3 regions of the Bacillus sp. UMB0893 genome follow, and region 3 is predicted to be linked to each of the others. Evidence: predicted binding sites of a transcription regulator. Region 3 holds the regulator's gene; each other region holds the start of a gene.
What was found. Region 3 encodes Rex, which represses fermentation and respiration genes when NADH is low (regulators of the CRP and FNR family bind a similar motif). Its sites were predicted from a motif close to TTGTGAAATATTTCACAA; they were not measured.
Positions count from the first base shown of each region.

Region 1: a site for Rex is predicted at 4,547-4,564, ahead of CYJ36_RS05330 (L-lactate dehydrogenase). Genes of this name have one in related genera too.
Region 2: a site for Rex is predicted at 2,156-2,173, ahead of CYJ36_RS03710 (cytochrome ubiquinol oxidase subunit I). Genes of this name have one in related genera too.

Region 1 covers NZ_PKLB01000001.1:1,048,799-1,055,246, reverse strand. The annotation lists gene lexA (transcriptional repressor LexA) at 1-214, shown strand, start outside; gene CYJ36_RS05340 (hypothetical protein) at 310-1,767, shown strand; partial or broken gene CYJ36_RS05335 (L-lactate permease) at 1,843-3,419, opposite strand; gene CYJ36_RS05330 (L-lactate dehydrogenase) at 3,461-4,393, opposite strand; gene CYJ36_RS05325 (hypothetical protein) at 4,732-4,929, opposite strand; gene glnA (type I glutamate--ammonia ligase) at 5,511-6,448, opposite strand, start outside.
Region 2 covers NZ_PKLB01000001.1:723,648-730,095, reverse strand. The annotation lists gene CYJ36_RS03715 (cytochrome d ubiquinol oxidase subunit II) at 1-734, opposite strand, end outside; gene CYJ36_RS03710 (cytochrome ubiquinol oxidase subunit I) at 750-2,105, opposite strand; gene CYJ36_RS03705 (gamma-glutamylcyclotransferase) at 2,207-3,067, opposite strand; gene CYJ36_RS03700 (ATP-binding protein) at 3,081-4,388, opposite strand; gene CYJ36_RS03695 (DUF6884 domain-containing protein) at 4,489-4,935, opposite strand; gene CYJ36_RS03690 (AbrB family transcriptional regulator) at 5,235-6,293, shown strand; gene CYJ36_RS03685 (acyl-CoA thioesterase) at 6,355-6,448, opposite strand, start outside.
Region 3 covers NZ_PKLB01000016.1:3,347-9,794, forward strand. The annotation lists gene tsaD (tRNA (adenosine(37)-N6)-threonylcarbamoyltransferase complex transferase subunit TsaD) at 1-993, shown strand, start outside; gene CYJ36_RS22825 (ABC-F family ATP-binding cassette domain-containing protein) at 1,438-3,354, opposite strand; gene moaC (cyclic pyranopterin monophosphate synthase MoaC) at 3,507-4,022, shown strand; gene CYJ36_RS22835 (redox-sensing transcriptional repressor Rex) at 4,019-4,660, shown strand; gene CYJ36_RS22840 (twin-arginine translocase TatA/TatE family subunit) at 4,678-4,854, shown strand; gene tatC (twin-arginine translocase subunit TatC) at 4,873-5,622, shown strand; gene CYJ36_RS22850 (YdiK family protein) at 5,834-6,025, opposite strand; gene CYJ36_RS22855 (CPBP family intramembrane glutamic endopeptidase) at 6,028-6,448, opposite strand, start outside.

The DNA of each region.
Region 1 (6,448 bases), on a different contig from region 3:
TGGCGACATGGTTATTGTCAAACAGCAAAAAACAGCAAATAATGGGGATATTGTCGTAGCCATGACAGAAGATGACGAAGCAACCGTTAAACGCTTCTTCAAGGAAAAAGATTATATTCGACTGCAGCCCGAAAACTCAACTATGGACCCTATCATTCTTCGAAATGTAACAATCTTAGGAAAAGTAGTTGGAGTATATAGAAATATTCATTAAAATCCCGCTTTTACTAAGCTGGATTTTTTTATTTATTTGTTTTAAGAAGCTCGTCACGGGGAAAATAAACATAAAACAAAATGATGAGGTACTTTATGAAATCCATTACTGATCTTAATGAACCCAAGATACAGAGGACTATTTCACAATTCATTTTCCCTTTTTCATGGAAACAGGATTGTGTCAAAGAATTAATAGACGAGCTTATCAATAATGGCTTTGAATTCTTTTCTATTAATAATCCTTCACGGAAAAGCAGCTTTTACGGGGAAAATGTCAATATTCCGCACAAGCGTTTAAACCATTATTTCCTTCCATACATAGAACAGATTCTCTTTCCAAATCAATTTAAAGAGAAAGCAATTAACCGATATTCTAAATCTTTAAATTTAGACTGCCGCTTAGAAACTGCCCACAATTCCTACAATATGAAAATCCATTCTATTGATATTTATATTTGTCCCTTTTCGATTGGGATGATTACAATCAGAGCGGAACCTTACAGTATGGATAAGATCCTCACTTTAAGTGAAGCACTCGATTTTATGGATCACTTCCGTGTGCTGGAACCGCTGATTACTGAGGAAAAAGGCACGTCCATTTATGCTGAACAACAAAAATACGATAAAATTCAGGAATTTATCTTCCAAGACCTCTGTCCTTACATCGTTCCTTTTATTGAAAAAAGCAAAAATGATCAGTCTACCTATCTCGGAAGTCTGCCATATTTTATAGATGAAAGAATGTTCGTTTCCAGTCTATTAGTGACGTCTTCCGATGAGAAAATCACAGATGAAGAATTGTTCAGGATTGGCCACATGAATGGCTTTGACAAAAACGGGAAACCATATTTAGCTGCAAGCAACCCAGAATACATCCACAATTATATTAAGAAGCATGTATATGAACGATGGGCTCCAGCCAGTTATCATATCATCAGTGATCATACTTTTGCCTGTCTTACAAATGACATTGAAAATGAAAAAATAATAGCCGAGGAAATGTACGGACAGCTCTATTATAATTTGATTCTTCACCTGTTCTATAAAATCGTGTTATTAAAACTTTCATACAGCTATTCACAGCTCTATATAGACCAAAAACAAGATAAAATGGATAAACTTATTCGTTCCATTACGAATTTTACTGCGAAATACATTTTTTCAGAAATCAGCAGCCGTACAGAAGGCCAAGAATTATCTGTTATGATGAAGGATCGTTTCAAGATCGAAACACTTTACAAAGAAGTAAATAATACAATGGACAGTCTTTATCAGAACCAAGAGAAGCTGGCAAGCAAACGTCATAATTCTCTCTTGCTGATATTAACGACATATACCGTTATATCTGGTATTTATGGAATGAATTTAGTTATAGAAGACTGGAAAGGTAAAATTGAATGGAGTAAGCTTGCAGAATATTCCTTATTTGAATACATCTCACTAATCGTCGCATTATCTGGCATTGCTGTCGGCGGTTTCCTTGCTGGAATTGCAATAATAAAATTAATGAAAGATTATTTAGATAAACGAAAATCAGAAAACCTTGACTGAATGATTTTGTCAAGGTTTTCTGATTTTAATATATTTTATCCTAAAGCAAAAACCCTCAACACAAAGGTGCTTAGTTCACTGTAAAAATACCGATAAAATAAATGTCCAAATACAAACAAAAGCTAATAAACCAAAGCTATATTTTAATGCCATTTTCATTAAAGCAGATTCTTTTCCTGTTTCACCAACTGCTGCAGTTGCAATTGCAATAGATTGTGGAGAAACTAGTTTTGCCATAACTCCCCCGGCAGTGTTCGCAGAAACTAATAATGATGGGTTTGTTCCTATGATATTACCTGCTGTAGCTTGTATTGGAGCAAATAACGTATTGTTATTTACTACAGACCCAGTCATAAATACTCCGATCCATCCTAATATTGGAGATAATACTGGGAAAATATCTCCTGTTGTAGAAATTGCTTCCCCTAAAACAGTTGTTAATCCACCATATGTCATTAACTTAGCTATACCGATAATTGCACATATCATAATGATAGGTATCCAAAATTCTGAAACTGTTTTTTTAAGAGAACAAATCCTTCACTGAAATTAATTGCTTTAGTAGTGCCTATCGTTGTTAAATTTGCTAATAAAATGGCTGTACCTGTAGCTCCTATTAAATCAATGCCAATATTTATTGATGATCCTGGTATAACGAATTTCATTACAGAAGATTCAAGGATTGCACCTTCAGTAAATAAACCTTTAAATGCTGGCAGACTCCAGAATAATATAAATATGGTCAATAAATAAAATGGAGACCATGCCTTTATAACTTCGCTCATTGAATGCTTTTCAACTTCACAGTTCTTCCCATTGAGTAAAAATATTTGTTTAGGCTGCCATTTTTTAAGAAATAATGCCAACAGTCCCATAGCTAAAAGAGAAGGTATAATATCAGCTAACTCTGGTCCTACAAATAGCGTAATAATAGCTTGGGTCACTGTATAGGTAATCGATGTCACTAAAATAGCTGGTAATACTTCTTTTATACCTTTAATCCCATCGATTAACCATATTAATAAAAATGGAATGGTGAAATTAATGATTGGCAGTGTTAAAGCAGTCATGATTGACACATTCATTGAGGTTACATTACCCTCCAGACCAAATGTATCTATGATGCCCACAGGAATACCAATTGCTCCAAAAGCCCCTGATGCACCATTAGCTATCAAACAAAGCATTGCTGCCTGTAATGGTTTGAATCCCAACGAAACTAATAGAACAGCACATATTGCAATTGGAACACCAAAACCTGCCGCTCCTTCAAGAAATGCGTTAAAGCAGAATCCAATTAATAAGAGCTGAAGACGCTGGTCTTTTGAAATCCCCGCTATACTGCCACGTAAAATATCAAATTTCCCCGATTTAACTGCAATTTTATAAAGCCAAACTGCCATTACAATAATGTACCCAATTGGCCATACCCCTTGTATTGCACCTTGTATGACACTCCCTATTAAATCTCCAATAGGTAACTTGAATACGAAAAGGACGATGAGGAAGGTTACCAATAGATTTAAAAGCACTGCATGAATACCTTTCATTTTAAATACGGTCAAACATAAAAGGAACAAAAGGATCGGTATAGCTGCAACTATTGCTGAAATGATAAGATTATTAAAAGGATTGAAAGTATCTACTAACATAATAACTGCTCCCTTACATATTTCTTACTTAAGAAATAAGCCTACTCCCAAAATAGAGCCTGAATATCTTTAAGAGTTTTAACAGAATGTGAAAACTTTTCTTTTTCGCTTTCATTTAATGAAATCTCAACAATATTTTTTACACCTGTTCGTGTAATGACAGATGGAACACCAACATAAACATTTTCGTGACCATATTCACCTTTTAAAAATGCTCCAACTGGTAAGATTACATTTTCATTTTTTAAAATTGCTCTTGTTATTCGTGCTAATCCCATTGCTATTCCATAATACGTTGCTCCTTTGGATTCAATAATTTTATATGCAGCATCACGAACCTTTACGGAAATCTCTTCTTTTCTTTCTTCTGTTAACTTTGGAGCTATTGGTGTTCCAGAAATATTCGCCGTACTCCATACCGGAAGTTGTGAATCACCATGTTCACCAATGATATAGGCATGAACACTTGTTGGTGCAGTATCAAATTCTTCACTTAATAAAAAGCGAAATCTTGCAGTATCCAATATTGTCCCTGAACCAATAATTCTTTCTTTCTGCAGACCTGAGAATTTCCATGTAGCATATGTCAATATATCCACTGGATTCGTTGCAACTAAGAAAATGCCATTAAATCCAGATGCCATAATTCTGCCTACAATAGATTCAAAAATATTCACGTTTTTACCTACAAGATCAAGTCTAGTTTCACCCGGTTTTTGTGCTGCACCAGCACAAATAACTACAAGTGCGGCATCCATACAGTCTTCATATGAACCAAATTTAATTTTCATAGCGCTAGGGGCATAAACAATACCATGATCTAGGTCCATTACATCGCCTTTTGCTTTTTCTTCATTTAAGTCAACAAGAACCAACTCATCACATATACCTTGATTCATCAATGCATACGCGTAACTTGAACCTACTGAACCTGTTCCAATTAAAACCACTTTATTACCCAGTGTTAAATTCATAACGATTGCCTCCTATTTTTGTGAAGTATTTCACAAGAAAGAATAATATGAAATGGACAAATTCCATTTACGAATTGGTGAAACATACTTTAGTTTAACCATTTTCTAAATAGTGAAATTTATCCTGTATTCACTGCTTATTTCTCTTTTAATTTGTGAAATATTTCACATGTTAGTTTGTAAAAAGATTCACATTATTTCCACGCTTTAAATATACTCCTGTTTTTTCAGAACTTCAATAGAGTTCACGTATATGTCACAATTCTTACGCTTTAACCTATGTATTCCTATCTTATTCAAATGAATAGAATCTTTAAAATCTCAAATACTAACCACAGTCATATATTACAAGGGATGCCGATACTGTGTTTAGCATCTAAAGTACTCAAACTTCCATCTTCAAAAATATGGTATTCAAAAATACCACAATAAGTATGAATCGGTGCAAAGCTCTGAACTAACAGTTGATTCTTTTCAGGTGTAGAAGGTGTTATAAAACCAAAATTTTCTACTGCATGTTTAGTTCTAGCAGGCAAATACAACCTCATTCCAATCATTAAATATCCGATAGCAGACCGTTATATAAACGTATAGTTTCAACTGGAGTGAAACTCATTTTGGAAATGGAATATAACGAATCCCCAGGTTGAACAATATACATATCTGTTGGAATGAGTAAATCTTGTCCTGGTACTAAATATCCGTTTTTATCCGTTCATTATGCGTATGCTATCCATAGAAACTTGATATTTTGCTGCAATAGAGAATAAGGAATCACTAGATTTAACTATATAAATAAACATAGGTCCACCTCATTTCAGCAGGTAACTGATTAATTTAATTTATGTAATTATTATTTTTGTATGTCAGAATCATCAAAAAAGCCCTTAATTTCAAAACTGAGGGACTGCTGCAGATTTAACGCCTTTAATGTGGAATACAAGTGCATGGGGACTTCTAACCTTATTTCTTATTAATCTTTGTAATACACGAAAAAAGTCATTCATAAAAATTTGGTGGTCAAAAAATGGTCAGATTTGTGGTCAACGCTATTCTATATAAAATTTTAAGAATTATAAAAAACCCCTGACACCAATGGCATCAGGGTTTTTAGGTATTAATATTGAGACATATACTGTTCTCTTTCCCAAGGGTGAACTTGAGTACGGAACATATCCCATTCAATTTCTTTCGCTTCGATAAAGTGCTCGTATAAATGATCGCCAAGCGCATTAATAATAATTTCATCTGTTTTCAAGTTATCAAGTGCTTGTGCAAGTGTTGCAGGAAGATCTACAATCCCATTTTCTACACGTTCTTCCTTAGTCATCACATAGATGTTGCGATCGATTGGTTTTGGAGCAGAAAGTTTGTTCTTGATTCCATCTAATCCAGCTGCAAGCAACACAGACATTGCTAAATATGGGTTAGCAGCAGGATCAACACTTCGTACTTCTACGCGTGTGCTTAAACCGCGTGATGCTGGGATACGGATTAACGGACTTCTGTTTTGTGCTGACCAAGCAACATAGCATGGCGCCTCATAGCCAGGAACTAATCGTTTGTAAGAGTTAACAGTCGGATTTGTAACAGCTGTGAAGTTTGGAGCATGCTTAATGATGCCGGCGATGAAATGTTTAGCTGTTTCGCTTAATTCAAGTTCACTGTTTTTGTCATAAAAAGCATTTACGCCGTTTGTGAATAATGATAAGTTCATGTGCATTCCAGATCCGTTTACACCAAACAGTGGTTTTGGCATGAATGTAGCATGCAGACCATGTTTGCGGGCAATCGTTTTAACAACAAGTTTAAACGTTTGAATGTCGTCACAAGCTTTTACTGCACCAGCGTATTTGAAATCAATTTCATGCTGTCCAGGAGCTACCTCATGGTGGGAAGCTTCAATTTCAAAGCCCATCTCTTCAAGCTCAAGCACGATATCGCGTCGGCAATTTTCGCCAAGATCCGTAGGAGCTAAATCAAAGTAGCCGCCATGGTCATTTAATTCAAGAGTTGGCTCGCCTTTTTCATCAAGTTTGAATAAGAAGAATTCCG
Region 2 (6,448 bases), on a different contig from region 3:
AAAAATAAAAGGGATAGTCCAAACATCCACCACATTTCAAGCGCTTGCTTGAAATGCCCCGGATTGTGCTGCTTCAATGAGAGAAAAACAAGGAAACTAGCCAATATAGTTGGCGGTGCCCAAAAGAGTGCAAACCTTCTAAGCAGCTCCAGTGCTTTGCTGTCTGAGGCACGATCCGCATAGTAGGTTAAAAAAGATGCACTTATGAAGAGTACAGACACGATTGCAAGAAAGACTACACTCCAGGAATAAAAGCTAGTAAATAATTCTTTTGTCAAAAAAACGACAGTGCCATTTCGTTCTTCTAAAAAGCCTCCTTCAGATATTGACAGGGCTGTTGATAACGAAGCAGGAATAAGAAGCCCCGTTGCTCCATATAAAAATGTATAGAAAAGACTGTCCTTTGCCCCATAATTCCCAAAAGCGTAAAAAGAACCCCGGATTGCGATTAATACTAGCGCAATGCTGCCGGGAACGAGCAAAGCTGTTCCATAATAATAAGCCGTTTGGGGAAAAAAGCCTACAATCCCGACAAAAAAGAAGACGAAAAATACATTGGTCACTTCCCAAACAGGTGATAAATAACGGCTTATCAGGTTATTTACGATATCATCCCGCTTTGTCATTTGGGCATAAAAAGCAAAAAAACCAGCTCCAAAGTCAATAGAGGCAACAATTAGGTATCCATATAGAAAAATCCACAGAACTGTCATGCCGATAATTGGAATGTCCATATCATTTTCCCCTTCCTATTTAAATCGGTACTCAAGCTCGGCTTCAGCCGGATTTTCTTTAAACATCCTCAATAGTACAATGATACATAGCGTCCCAAGAAGTGTGTACAAGCCGAAAAACAGCAGAAACATCAATCCTACATGATCTGAAGTTGTAGCTCCTTCAGCTACCTTCATATAACCTCTAAGAATCCATGGCTGCCGGCCGACTTCAGCAAATATCCACCCCGCCTCTATAGCAATCATTGAAAGCGGACCAGCAGCCACAATCGGCCATAGCAGCCATGATTGAAAACCATTCAAACTTCTTATTTTTCCAAACAATACAAATAGTAATGATATTCCGAGCCCATACATCCCAATCGTAATCATCGTATCAAACAAATAATGAATCCATAATGGCGGTCTCAAATCTTCTTCAATCTCATTTAGACCCGTTACTTCTGCATCTAAATCATTGAAGGAGAGAAAACTGAGCATCTTTGGAATACGAATCTCATTTTCAATTTCCCCTTCGTCATTTAATGTGCCATATAAAATCAAATCCGCACCGGCTTCTGTTTCAAAATGCCATTCACCAGCAGCAAGTTTCTCAGGCTGATGTTCTGCAAGAAATTTTGCCGAAAGATCCCCTGCAAGGGCAGTACCAAATGAAAATACAAGTGCAGACACCATCGTAACTTGAAGGGCTTTTTTATGGTAATCTGTTTTCCTCCCTTTAATAATCATAAGTGCCGTTATTGCTGCAAGCACAAATGCAGATGTCATATAAGAGGACATAAGGACATGAAAGACTTTTGAAGGTGCTGCAGGATTCAACATCGCAGCAATCGGGTCAATACCCGTAATGGTTCTGCCTTTTAGCGTAAAACCTTGCGGAGTGTTCATAAACGCATTTACAGTTGTAATGAATACCGCTGACATTGATGATCCTATGACGATTGGTATTGAAATAAGCCAGTGGTAAATCGGTTTTTCAAACCGGTCCCACGTATATAAATAGATACCCAGAAAGATTGCTTCAAAGAAAAAAGCGAACGTTTCCATAAAAAGCGGCAAGGATATAACCTGACCAGCAATTTCCATGAAACTTGGCCATAATAAGGATAACTGCAGTCCTATACAAGTTCCTGTTACAACACCTACTGCCACAGTTACTACAAATCCCCGAGTCCATCTTCTTGCAAGGAGAATATAGTGAGGATCTCTTTTCTTGATACCGATAAATTCTGCGATCGAAATTAAGACTGGTACTCCTACTCCTATCGTTGCAAAAATAATGTGAAACGCAAGGGTTAATGTCGTAAGCATCCGGCTGAGTATGACACTATCAAGTTCTGCCAATGAAATCGCATCTCCTTTTTGTATCATTATCTAATGAACCTAGCACACATAACTATATGAAAAAGCTTCATAACAAATTGTGAAATATTGAACAAATGTTCAAACAAAGAGAAAGCTATTCTCTGTTATCACGGTTTATAATAGGGGAGTCCTTCCATATAATCACGTATTTTCTGAATATACTCTGCACCAAGTCTTCCTTCTGCACCCCGCAGTATCTCAGCTGAATAATGGTCTGGCGGACGATATTCATCCTTTTTATGTATCACGGTAAACGTAAGGCATTGTTCATATATCATTCCATTCACTTCTATACTTACAAAGGCTGGACGATATAGTTTACTGTCAACTCCTTCTCGCAGGTAAAGGTATTCAACTGCTTCTCTTGGTACGCGATACAATATCCCTTCAGCACTTCCGCCATCTTCCACTAAATCGGCACGCCCCCCGTCTTCCATTGTAACGGTGAACTTAACAGAATAATTCTCTAGTTTTCCGCAGCCTACAACATCAATGAAGTGATGATCAACCGCAGCTTTTCGAAATCGCTCTGCATCCATGCAGGATCCATATGCAAAATAAAGAGTTCCAGTGGATTTCTTCAATCCAAAATGATGCTCTTTCCAGTCACCGCTAATAATTTCCTGCTTGTTTTCTACTTTCTCTGGAGTCATGACATAACTAAATGCATCATATTCTTTTACATCTGTATAAACACGAACAGGAACAAAATCAAAGAGGTTGTCACTGGATTCTGGTCCGCTGCAGCCTTCTAGTTCATGTATTTTAAAGAGCAGTGCCTCATCAATCTCGTACAATTCACCATAAACCCTCTCATCTCCAAGAATCATTGCAGGATAGTCATGGCTTGTCTGATAAAGTCTTCCATTTACCCAAGCCTGCTGGGCGATGCAAAACTCATTTTTAATGAACCTATGATTTTTTTCCAAATAACGAAGTGTACCATAGACAAATAAATGGCATTTCATCTTCCCATTCTCCTTAAACAGGTTCTAGTAATGACCTATGATTCATTACAGGCAGCACAACCTCAAACGTTGTGCCTTCATCAGTATGGCTTGTAACATTGATGTGGCCATAGTGATCTTTAATGATTCTTAAACAAACAGTCAGCCCTAAACCAGTTCCTTTATCTTTTGTAGAAAAAAACGGTTCTCCAAGCTTTGATATTTTTTCTTTTGGTATTCCAATACCTTCATCCGTGATAGATACGATTACTGAACTGCCTTTTACGCAACAGCTTAATGTGATATTTCCCCCATTAGGCATGGCCTCAATCGCATTTTTTATTAAATTGATAAAAACTTGCTTTAATTGATTTTCATCGCAATCTACTAAAATTTCATCTTCCGGCAATTCTTTTACTAATTGAATATTATTTAATGTTGCGTTCGATTCAATCAAGGCCGCTACTTGGTCAAGAATAGTGATTACATTCTTTTCCTTAAAATGTATAGCCTGCGGTTTGGAAAGAACTAGCATTTCACTTAAAACAAGCTCAATTCTTTTAATTTCCTCAAAGATGATATTGAAATATGTATCTTTTTCAGGAAATTCATTTTTGATCAGCTGCAGAAACCCGTTGATAGATGTAAGCGGATTTCTGACCTCATGAGCAATCCCTGCAGCAAGCTGTCCTGCGATCGAGAGTTTCTGAGACTTTAATGCCAAATGCTCATTCAACTCCCTCCACTCTTGCTCAGCGAGTTTACGCTCTGTAATATCGTGTATGGTTCCGACAGTCCCAATTAAATATCCATCCTGATCGTAGTACATTTTAAAGTGCACATCTGCAAAAAATTCACCGCCGCTTTTTTTGCGATACGTTGTTTCCAGTCTGCCCTCTTGGCTTTTAGAATAGGTATAATCCATAAGCGTCGTTTTCACTTTTGACTTCTCTTCAAAAGGAAGATAGTGGTAAAAACTTGAATACAGGCTCTCAGCCCGTTTGTATCCAGTCACAGCCGTCCATGCAGGATTTAAATAAATAAAATTCCCTTCACCATCTGTCTGAAACACAACTTCCTGAATATTATCAAGGACCATTTTTGTCTCATCCAGAAGATTTTTGTACCGGCGCTGACTCTCGCTTAACTGTTTAATTAACAGTTTTGAACGATCAAAATAAGCCCCGAATTTCCAAACTACAGCCAAGATTATGATGTATAGAATACTGCGGAGCATCCAATGTATCGAATGGCTCACAAAATAATAATCATAGATATTCCAAATGAATAGAATAAATACAGCTAATGAAACAATCATAATTCGACCGGTATATTTGTTCATCGCAGCACCTTTTCATTATTATTCTATCTATTATTATAACACTTTATGAAGTTATCTGTATATTTCGACAATAAAGAATTAGAATAATAACTGAACTTTATTAAATTTCATGGTTTGCTAACAGTGCCTTTTTAAGCTTTTGCTGCATATATCCAATTCCAGTGCATGACTCAAGAGGATAAATATATTCTCCTTCAAAAATGGTTTCAATGATAGGTCTAAATTTCTTACCCCCTAAAACTACAAAACTTTTATATTGTGACAAGGATTTATCAGCTGATTGCATCTTTAATTGTTCAAGATTGATTACTTCATCTGATTTCATATTAAATGAAACATCATAATTACCTGGAACATAATCACTTGGCCTCAAAAAACCATGTTTAGCAGAAAGTATCACCCAATCATCAAAAAATACTCTTGCATATTGCTGACACAGCAAATGAAAGGTGCCAATATAAGCGAACTGCGCTTCGGCTTTACCAAGATGCGGTTCCTTATCCCAAATTTTTTTATTTCCGCAAGGTATTACACATAATCTTTTCATAATCCTTTCTCCCTTTCTTTTACATAGGCTGTTCTCGCATTGATTGTTGTTATTGGATATAAATATAACCCGTGGATTTCCGCTGCAGGCACTTGCTTTCCCCTCTATATCCAGCAGGAGTCAAGTGCCTTCCCCTACAATCCACTAAAGTTTTTACCATTTTTTCTAAAAGCAACAAGCTTTACGAAAAGAACCTTTACATATAAAGTGAAGCTGCCTGTTAATGAGGGGTTAAAAAGGAAACTTCCTTCCATTTCATGATAAACTAAAATAGTATTCAGATTAGGAGGACAGCCTCTATGAAGTATTCTTTCACTAAATTGTTGGAAACGTATATTGTCGCATTTTTAGGGGGCTTCCTTTTTTATACTTTCCAAGCGCCGCTTCCTTGGATATTAGGCTCTATGACAGCATTGATCCTTTGGCGATCTTTAACAAATCGGCAGCTTGAGTCTCCCGTTCTTTTAAGCAATTCAGGATTTGTTATTCTGGGCATTTATTTTGGTCTTTCTTTTACGGCTACGACGTTTACAACCGTGATTCCATATTTATTGCCTTTTTTGTTCATTACTCTCTTACTGATTACTTTTAGCATAATTAACAGTTTGCTTGTCACCCGTTTTATTGCGGTTGATAAAATTACAAGTGTTTTTGGTACTATACCAGGCGGGCTATCTGAAATGGTGGCAGCAGGAGAATCCGTTAAAGCTAATTCTTCATTAGTGGTCGTTTTTCAGACTGTGCGTTTAATGACAGTCGTTTTTCTCGTTCCATTTATTGTTGTGCATCTTTTTCAGCCTGCTGAAGCTGCTATTGCTTTGAATTCTCAATTGAACAAGAATGAGCTGTCATACTTCTACTATTTATGGTATTTCTTAAGTATACTAGCTGGGTATTTTTTACGGCATTATGTACCCGCTGCTTTTGTTATTGGACCTATGGCAATGACAGCCATATTGCAAATAACCGGAGTCCCTCTGCCTGGATTATCCCACTTTTTGATTGTATTTGCACAATTGACAGTTGGAACAAGCATCGGCTTAAAAATGACTCTGAAGGATTTGAAGATAGGGGGGAAATACTGTGGTGTCTATTTCGTATTAACATTGCTCCTTATTGGATTGTCCTTTGTGTTTGGCTATCTTCTATCGTCTTTAACAAGTCTGTCTATTCAAACAGCTGTTCTGAGTCTAGCTCCAGGCGGCTTAGTTGAGATGGTTCTCACAGCTGAATTAATTGGAGCCGATGCGGCAGTTGTAAGCTCGCTTCAATTTATCCGATTGCTGTTCATTCTTCTTTTTGTGCCAAGTCTTTTAAAATGGTGGTTTGGAAAAAGCAGCAAGGCGGCAGATTTTTAAAGAAACAGGGAACGGTGTCCCTGTTCCTTTTACACTTTGTCTTTTTTGCACATCTTAATCATCACCAAGGATAATCCGTTCCAAAAACAGCTGCCATATTCTCAGTATCCTCTTTGCGTTTTTTCCGAATAGAAGCGCGTTTTAATGCAGAATCA
Region 3 (6,448 bases):
GGGATTGAGACAAGCTGTGATGAAACAGCTGTATCTATTGTGAAAAATGGACGGGAAATCATTTCAAATGTTGTTGCTTCTCAAATTGAGAGCCATAAACGCTTCGGCGGTGTTGTTCCTGAAATCGCTTCGAGGCATCATGTTGAACAGCTGACACTTGTGCTGGAAGAGGCAATGCAGCAGGCAGATATGACATTTAAAGATTTGGACGCGATTGCTGTTACCGAAGGGCCTGGACTTGTAGGTGCACTGCTGATTGGGGTAAATGCAGCAAAGGCACTCGCTTTTGCCCATCAGCTTCCATTAATAGGCGTACACCATATAGCTGGACATATATATGCCAATCAGCTAATTTCTGAAATGGAGTTTCCTTTGCTTTCGCTTGTTGTTTCAGGCGGGCATACTGAGCTTGTTTATATGAAAGAACACGGATCGTTTGAAGTCATTGGAGAAACATTGGATGATGCAGCAGGAGAAGCCTATGACAAAGTAGCAAGAACACTCCAGCTCCCATATCCGGGAGGGCCTCATATTGACCGAATGGCAATGGAGGGATCACCTGTCTTAAACTTACCGAGAGCCTGGCTTGAGCCTGACTCCTATAACTTTAGTTTCAGCGGTTTAAAATCGGCTGTTATAAACACACTTCATAATGCAGAGCAGCGCGGCGAAGTGATTGATCCAAACGATTTAGCTGCAAGCTTTCAAGCAAGCGTCATTGATGTATTAGTAACAAAAACAGCTTCAGCAGCTGAAAAATACCATGTAAAGCAAGTCCTGCTTGCGGGTGGAGTAGCAGCGAATCGCGGCTTGAGGGCAGCTCTGGAAAGTAAATTCAAAGAATTTCCGACTGTAGAATTGCTGATTCCGCCACTATCGCTTTGTACTGATAATGCGGCAATGATTGCAGCAGCAGGAAGTGTTTTTTATGATAAAGGGATTTCAGGAAATTTGAGAATGAATGCAAATCCAGGTTTGGAATTGCCAAGCTAATATGAGATATTAACACCTTATCCACATGCGTTCTAATAACATGAAGAAGCTTTAAAAAAAGCTTGATGTTTAAGCTCTGAATAACATGTGGATAATGTGGATAAAAGAGTGATATTTTGTGGATAATGTGAATAATAGAGTAGAAACCTTTTATAATAACATTTTTACGTGTGGATAACTAAAAAACAGTGCCAAATTTGGCACTGTTTTTTTGATCTTGCATCTAACTTACAGATTTTATTGATTGTGGATAATGAAATAAGGCTATTTATGATTTGCGCTTTTCGTCTATTTTCAGAATAATAATAATTTCCAGCATCAATGTCTAGCGCAAGCGCCTAACTCCTCGGTCAGAACGGCTCCGCCAAAAAAGTCAAAACCGGACTTTTCCGGCAGATCCTTATCTGCCTGTCGGAGCTGACCAAGGCGCTTACGCTTTTTTTATCAATCCTCTTGAAGCAATTCCCATTCGTTCATAAGGTTTTCTAATTCTGCTTGATAGCCGTCATTTTCAGAATTAATTTCCTGAACCTTTGTATGGTCTTGGTAGATGGCTGGATCACATAATAATTCTTCATTTTTTTCAATCTGCAATTCAATAATAGAGATTCGTTCTTCTACTTCCTGAAGTCTTCTCTGTTTTTGTCTCTCCAACTTTTTGGCTTCTTTATCTTGTTCGTATGATCGTTTATTCTGATTATCTTTAGGTTTGATATCTGGGACCGAATCAAGGTTTGCAAGCTCAAGCTGCTCTGCTTTTTTTGTTTGATAATAATCATAGTCACCTAAAAATTCATATATTCCGCCTGATGATAATTCATAAACTTTTGTAGCGATGCGGTTAATGAAATATCTGTCGTGCGATACGAAAAGAATCGTGCCAGGATAATCAATCAAAGCATTTTCAAGGACTTCTTTGCTGTCAAGGTCGAGATGGTTTGTCGGCTCATCAAGTATTAGCAAATTAGCCTTTTGAAGCATGAGCTTTGCAAGAGCCAATCTTGCTTTTTGACCGCCGCTTAAAGTAGAAACGTTCTTAAGAACATCATCACCTGAAAATAGGAAATTTCCAAGAACGGTCCGAATTTCTTTTTCAGGCAACAACGGATATTCATCCCAAAGCTCATCAAGCACACGTTTATTCGATGTTAAATTAGCCTGTTCCTGGTCATAGTAGCCAATTTTTACACCAGAACCAATTTCAAAAGCCCCACGAAAGGGAGTCATTTTTTGAATGATGGTTTTTAAAAGTGTTGATTTTCCAATACCATTTGGCCCTACAAGAGCAATGCTGTCTCCTCTATTGATTGAAAACGAGACGTTTGAAATGATGGGTGATTCCCCATCATACGAAACGGCAATGTCCTTTGCTTTCAAAACATCATTGCCGCTCTGCCTTTCAATATCAAACCTGAAATGAGCAGACTTTTCATCGCCTAATGGCCTGTCCATCAATTCCATTCGGTCAAGTTTTTTTCTGCGGCTTTGAGCACGCTTTGTTGTTGAGGCCCTCGCCATATTTTTTTGAATAAAGTCTTTCAGTTTCGCTACTTCATCCTGCTGTTTTTCGTATAGCTTTAATTCGCGCTCATAATTGTCAGCGCTTTGCTGCAGGTAGCTGCTGTAGTTTCCAGTATATTTGATGCTTGTCGTCCGGGAAATTTCATACACTTGACTGACCACTTTATCAAGAAAGTAGCGGTCGTGCGAGACGATTAAAATAGCGCCGGGATAACTTTGCAAATATTGCTCAAGCCAAGACAGTGTCTCAATGTCAAGATGGTTTGTCGGCTCATCAAGGACTAATAAATCCGGACTGGTTAAGAGTAATTTTCCGAGTGCCAATCGCGTTTTCTGTCCGCCGCTTAACGATTGAATCGGGGCAGAGACATCAAACTTGGAAAATCCGAGTCCGTGAAGGACAGAGCGGATATCTGCTTCGTATTGGTAGCCGCCTTTTTCCTTAAAATCAATCTGAAGACGATCGTACTCTTTCAGATATTGTTCAAACTCCCGTTCAGATGGATCTGTATTTGCCATCTTTTGTTCGAGATCACGCATCTTCATTTCCATATCTTTTAAAAATTGAAAAACAGACAGCATTTCATCCCAAATGGAAAGATTAGACTCAAGACCTGTATCCTGTGCAAGATATCCAATCGAAACGCCTTTAGGTTTAATAATCTCTCCGGATTCATAAGAAAGCTGGCCTGCTATAATCTTCAGCAATGTTGATTTGCCGGCGCCATTGCGTCCTACTAGTGCAATTTTGTCGCGTGTTTGAATTTCCAGCTTAATATTCGATAATATGAGATCAGCAGCAAAATATTTTGACAGCTGGTTTATTTGTAGCAAAATCATGTATTTTCACCTCAGGCTATGATAGTTTAAGTGTAGCTCATCAAAGAGGGAGCCGCAATGATTGTACCTCTTGCAGGGCAAACATTTGTAACAATAAGTAAAAAGACAGATTTGATAAAATAGTGTATAGTCTAGTATGAGGGGCGTAAAAGATGTCAAATTTTACTCATTTTAACCAGCAGGGCAGAGCCAAAATGGTTGATATATCGAATAAGCAAGATTCTGTACGTACAGCTGTTGCAAGGTCCAGCGTCGTAATGAAGAAACATGTATATGAACAAATCGTAAATCAAAAGCTTAAGAAGGGTGATGTGCTTGCTGTTGCCCAGGTAGCTGGTATAATGGCAGCAAAGAACACCTGGAATATCGTTCCGATGTGCCATCCAATTCCACTAAAAGGAATCAATTTAGAATATCAGTGGAAAATAGAAGGTGAACTCTATCATCTGGAGATTGCTTCGACTGTAAAAACAACAGGGAGTACAGGTGTTGAAATGGAAGCGCTAACTTCTGTTTCTGTCTGCGCACTGACTGTATATGATATGTGTAAAGCACTAGATAAAGGGTTAATAATCGGTCCTGCCTATCTGTCTGAGAAAACAGGAGGAAAAAGCGGGGATTATAAACGAGAGGAACCTGTAGCTTTGAATGTGGGGGATAGAATGTGAACAACATTGAACAATCGAAGATTCCGCAAGCTACTGCCAAGCGCTTGCCATTATACTATCGTTTTTTAAAAAACTTGCATGCATCCGGCAAGCAGCGTGTTTCATCTGCTGAGTTAAGTGATGCGGTCAAAGTAGATTCTGCAACGATCCGCAGGGATTTTTCCTACTTTGGAGCTCTTGGGAAAAAAGGATATGGGTATAATGTAAATTATCTTCTTTCTTTTTTCAGAAAAACGCTCGACCAGGATGAGGTTACGAAAGTTACGTTAATTGGAGTAGGTAATTTAGGCACAGCCTTTTTGCACTATAACTTCACTAAGAATAACAATACGGTAATCTCACTTGCATTTGATGTGGATGAAGAAAAAATCGGCACTGAAATTGGCGATGTTCCAATTTTAAATTTAAACGATTTAGAGGAAAAGCTTCCTAAAGACGTGACAGTCGCTATTTTGACGGTTCCTGCACACGTGGCCCAATCGATTACAGACAGGCTGATTGCAAAAGGAATAAAAGGAATACTTAATTTTACACCTGCCAGATTGAATGTTCCTGAAGAAATCAGGATTCATCATATTGATTTAGCTGTTGAGCTGCAATCGCTCGTTTACTTTTTGAAGCATTATCCAAACGCTTAAGAACAGGGGTGAATGAAATGCCGAATATCGGCTTTGGAAGTTTGTTGTTAATTGTTTTTGCAGCACTCTTAATTTTTGGTCCAAAGAAGCTGCCTGAGCTTGGAAAAGCAGTGGGCAACTCATTGCGCGAGTTTAAACAAGCGACGAAAAATCTAGCGGACGACGATGATGATAAAAAGAATGAAGAGAAGTAAGATAGGATGAAAGCTATCATGAAACAAAACGAAATGTCGGTTTACGATCACATTGCCGAATTGAGGAAAAGGCTGATCATAACGGTCTTTTTCCTGTTCCTTTCTGTGATTGCCGGCTTTTTAGTAGCAAAGCCAATTATTATCTATTTGCAGCATACGAATGAGGCTCAGAATTTAACGCTGAATTCCTTTCGTATGACAGATCCGCTTATGGTTTATATGCAATTCTCATTTATTATTGCTTTTATTATTACATCACCGATCATACTCTATCAGCTGTGGGCTTTTGTGAGTCCTGGTCTTTACGAAAAGGAAAGAAGAGTTACGCTAAGCTATATTCCGATTTCGATCGGATTGTTTCTTGCAGGCATTAGCTTTTCTTATTTTCTATTATTCCCCTTCATCGTAGACTTTATGGAAGAATTCTCCAACGATTTGGAGATTCAGCAGGTGATTGGGATTAATGAGTATTTTCAGTTTTTAATTCAATTAACCGTTCCGTTTGGTTTGCTGTTTCAGCTTCCGGTAGTTATCATGTTTTTAACGAGGCTCGGCATTGTAACGCCGATGTTTCTAGCGAAAATCAGGAAATATGCTTATTTTGCTCTGCTCGTAATTGCAGCATTAATAACACCGCCTGAGCTTGTCTCGCATCTGATGGTATCGGTGCCGTTGTTTATCCTTTATGAAATAAGCATAGTTGTATCAAGATTTGCTTATCGAAAGGCACAGAAGGTACAGTTTGAAGAAGCAAATAAAGAAGGGTGATCCAATTGGCTGCATTCAGCATGCCTTGGACCACCCTGTTTTTACTACTTGGCTGTTTTCGCATAGATTGTTGTTTCTATTAGTAAGATTTATTCACGTTTATCATGAGAATTTCGTACTCTTTTCTACTAATATTACTAGAAGCTATTCCTTAATTAACGATTGAATACACTAAATACGAAAGAACAGCAATAAACCCTTAGCAAAGAGCCTATTTCTTTTTCTTTTTAAAAGAGAGATTAAACATTCTAAGCGCTACTCCCAGATCAAACGTAGCGATGAGCATAAGCAGGATTGTCGGGAACGACCATAGTCCTTCACCTGAACTGTTAACCGCAAGATAGGTAAACAGAATGCCCATTGATAAGTAAAAAATCCCCATTGAAATTGGGCTTGTTCTCATTCTTACATGCCTCCAAAAATAAATTGCATTTGTTCCGCCTGCTTCAGCATCTCCTCAAGCTGTTCCCTGTTAGTTTGCAGAATGACGACAAACGTATTCATCGCAACATGCGCAAAAATAGGAACTAAGATTCGTTTCGTTTTTACATATAGAAAGGCAAACACAAACCCCATAGATCCGTATAGCAGAACGTGCTGAGGTTCACCATGGACCAGTGCAAACACAAGTGAACTGATTAGTGCGGATAAAAAGAAATTAATCCGCTGATACAAGACCCCGAATAAGATCTTTCTGAAAATAATTTCTTCCAAAATCGGCCCAATGATGGATGTGACGAGAATCAATAGAGGTGTAACCTGCAAAACCTCCATGATGACCTTCGTGTTTTCCGACTCGCCTTCAATTCCAAAAACCTGAATTTCG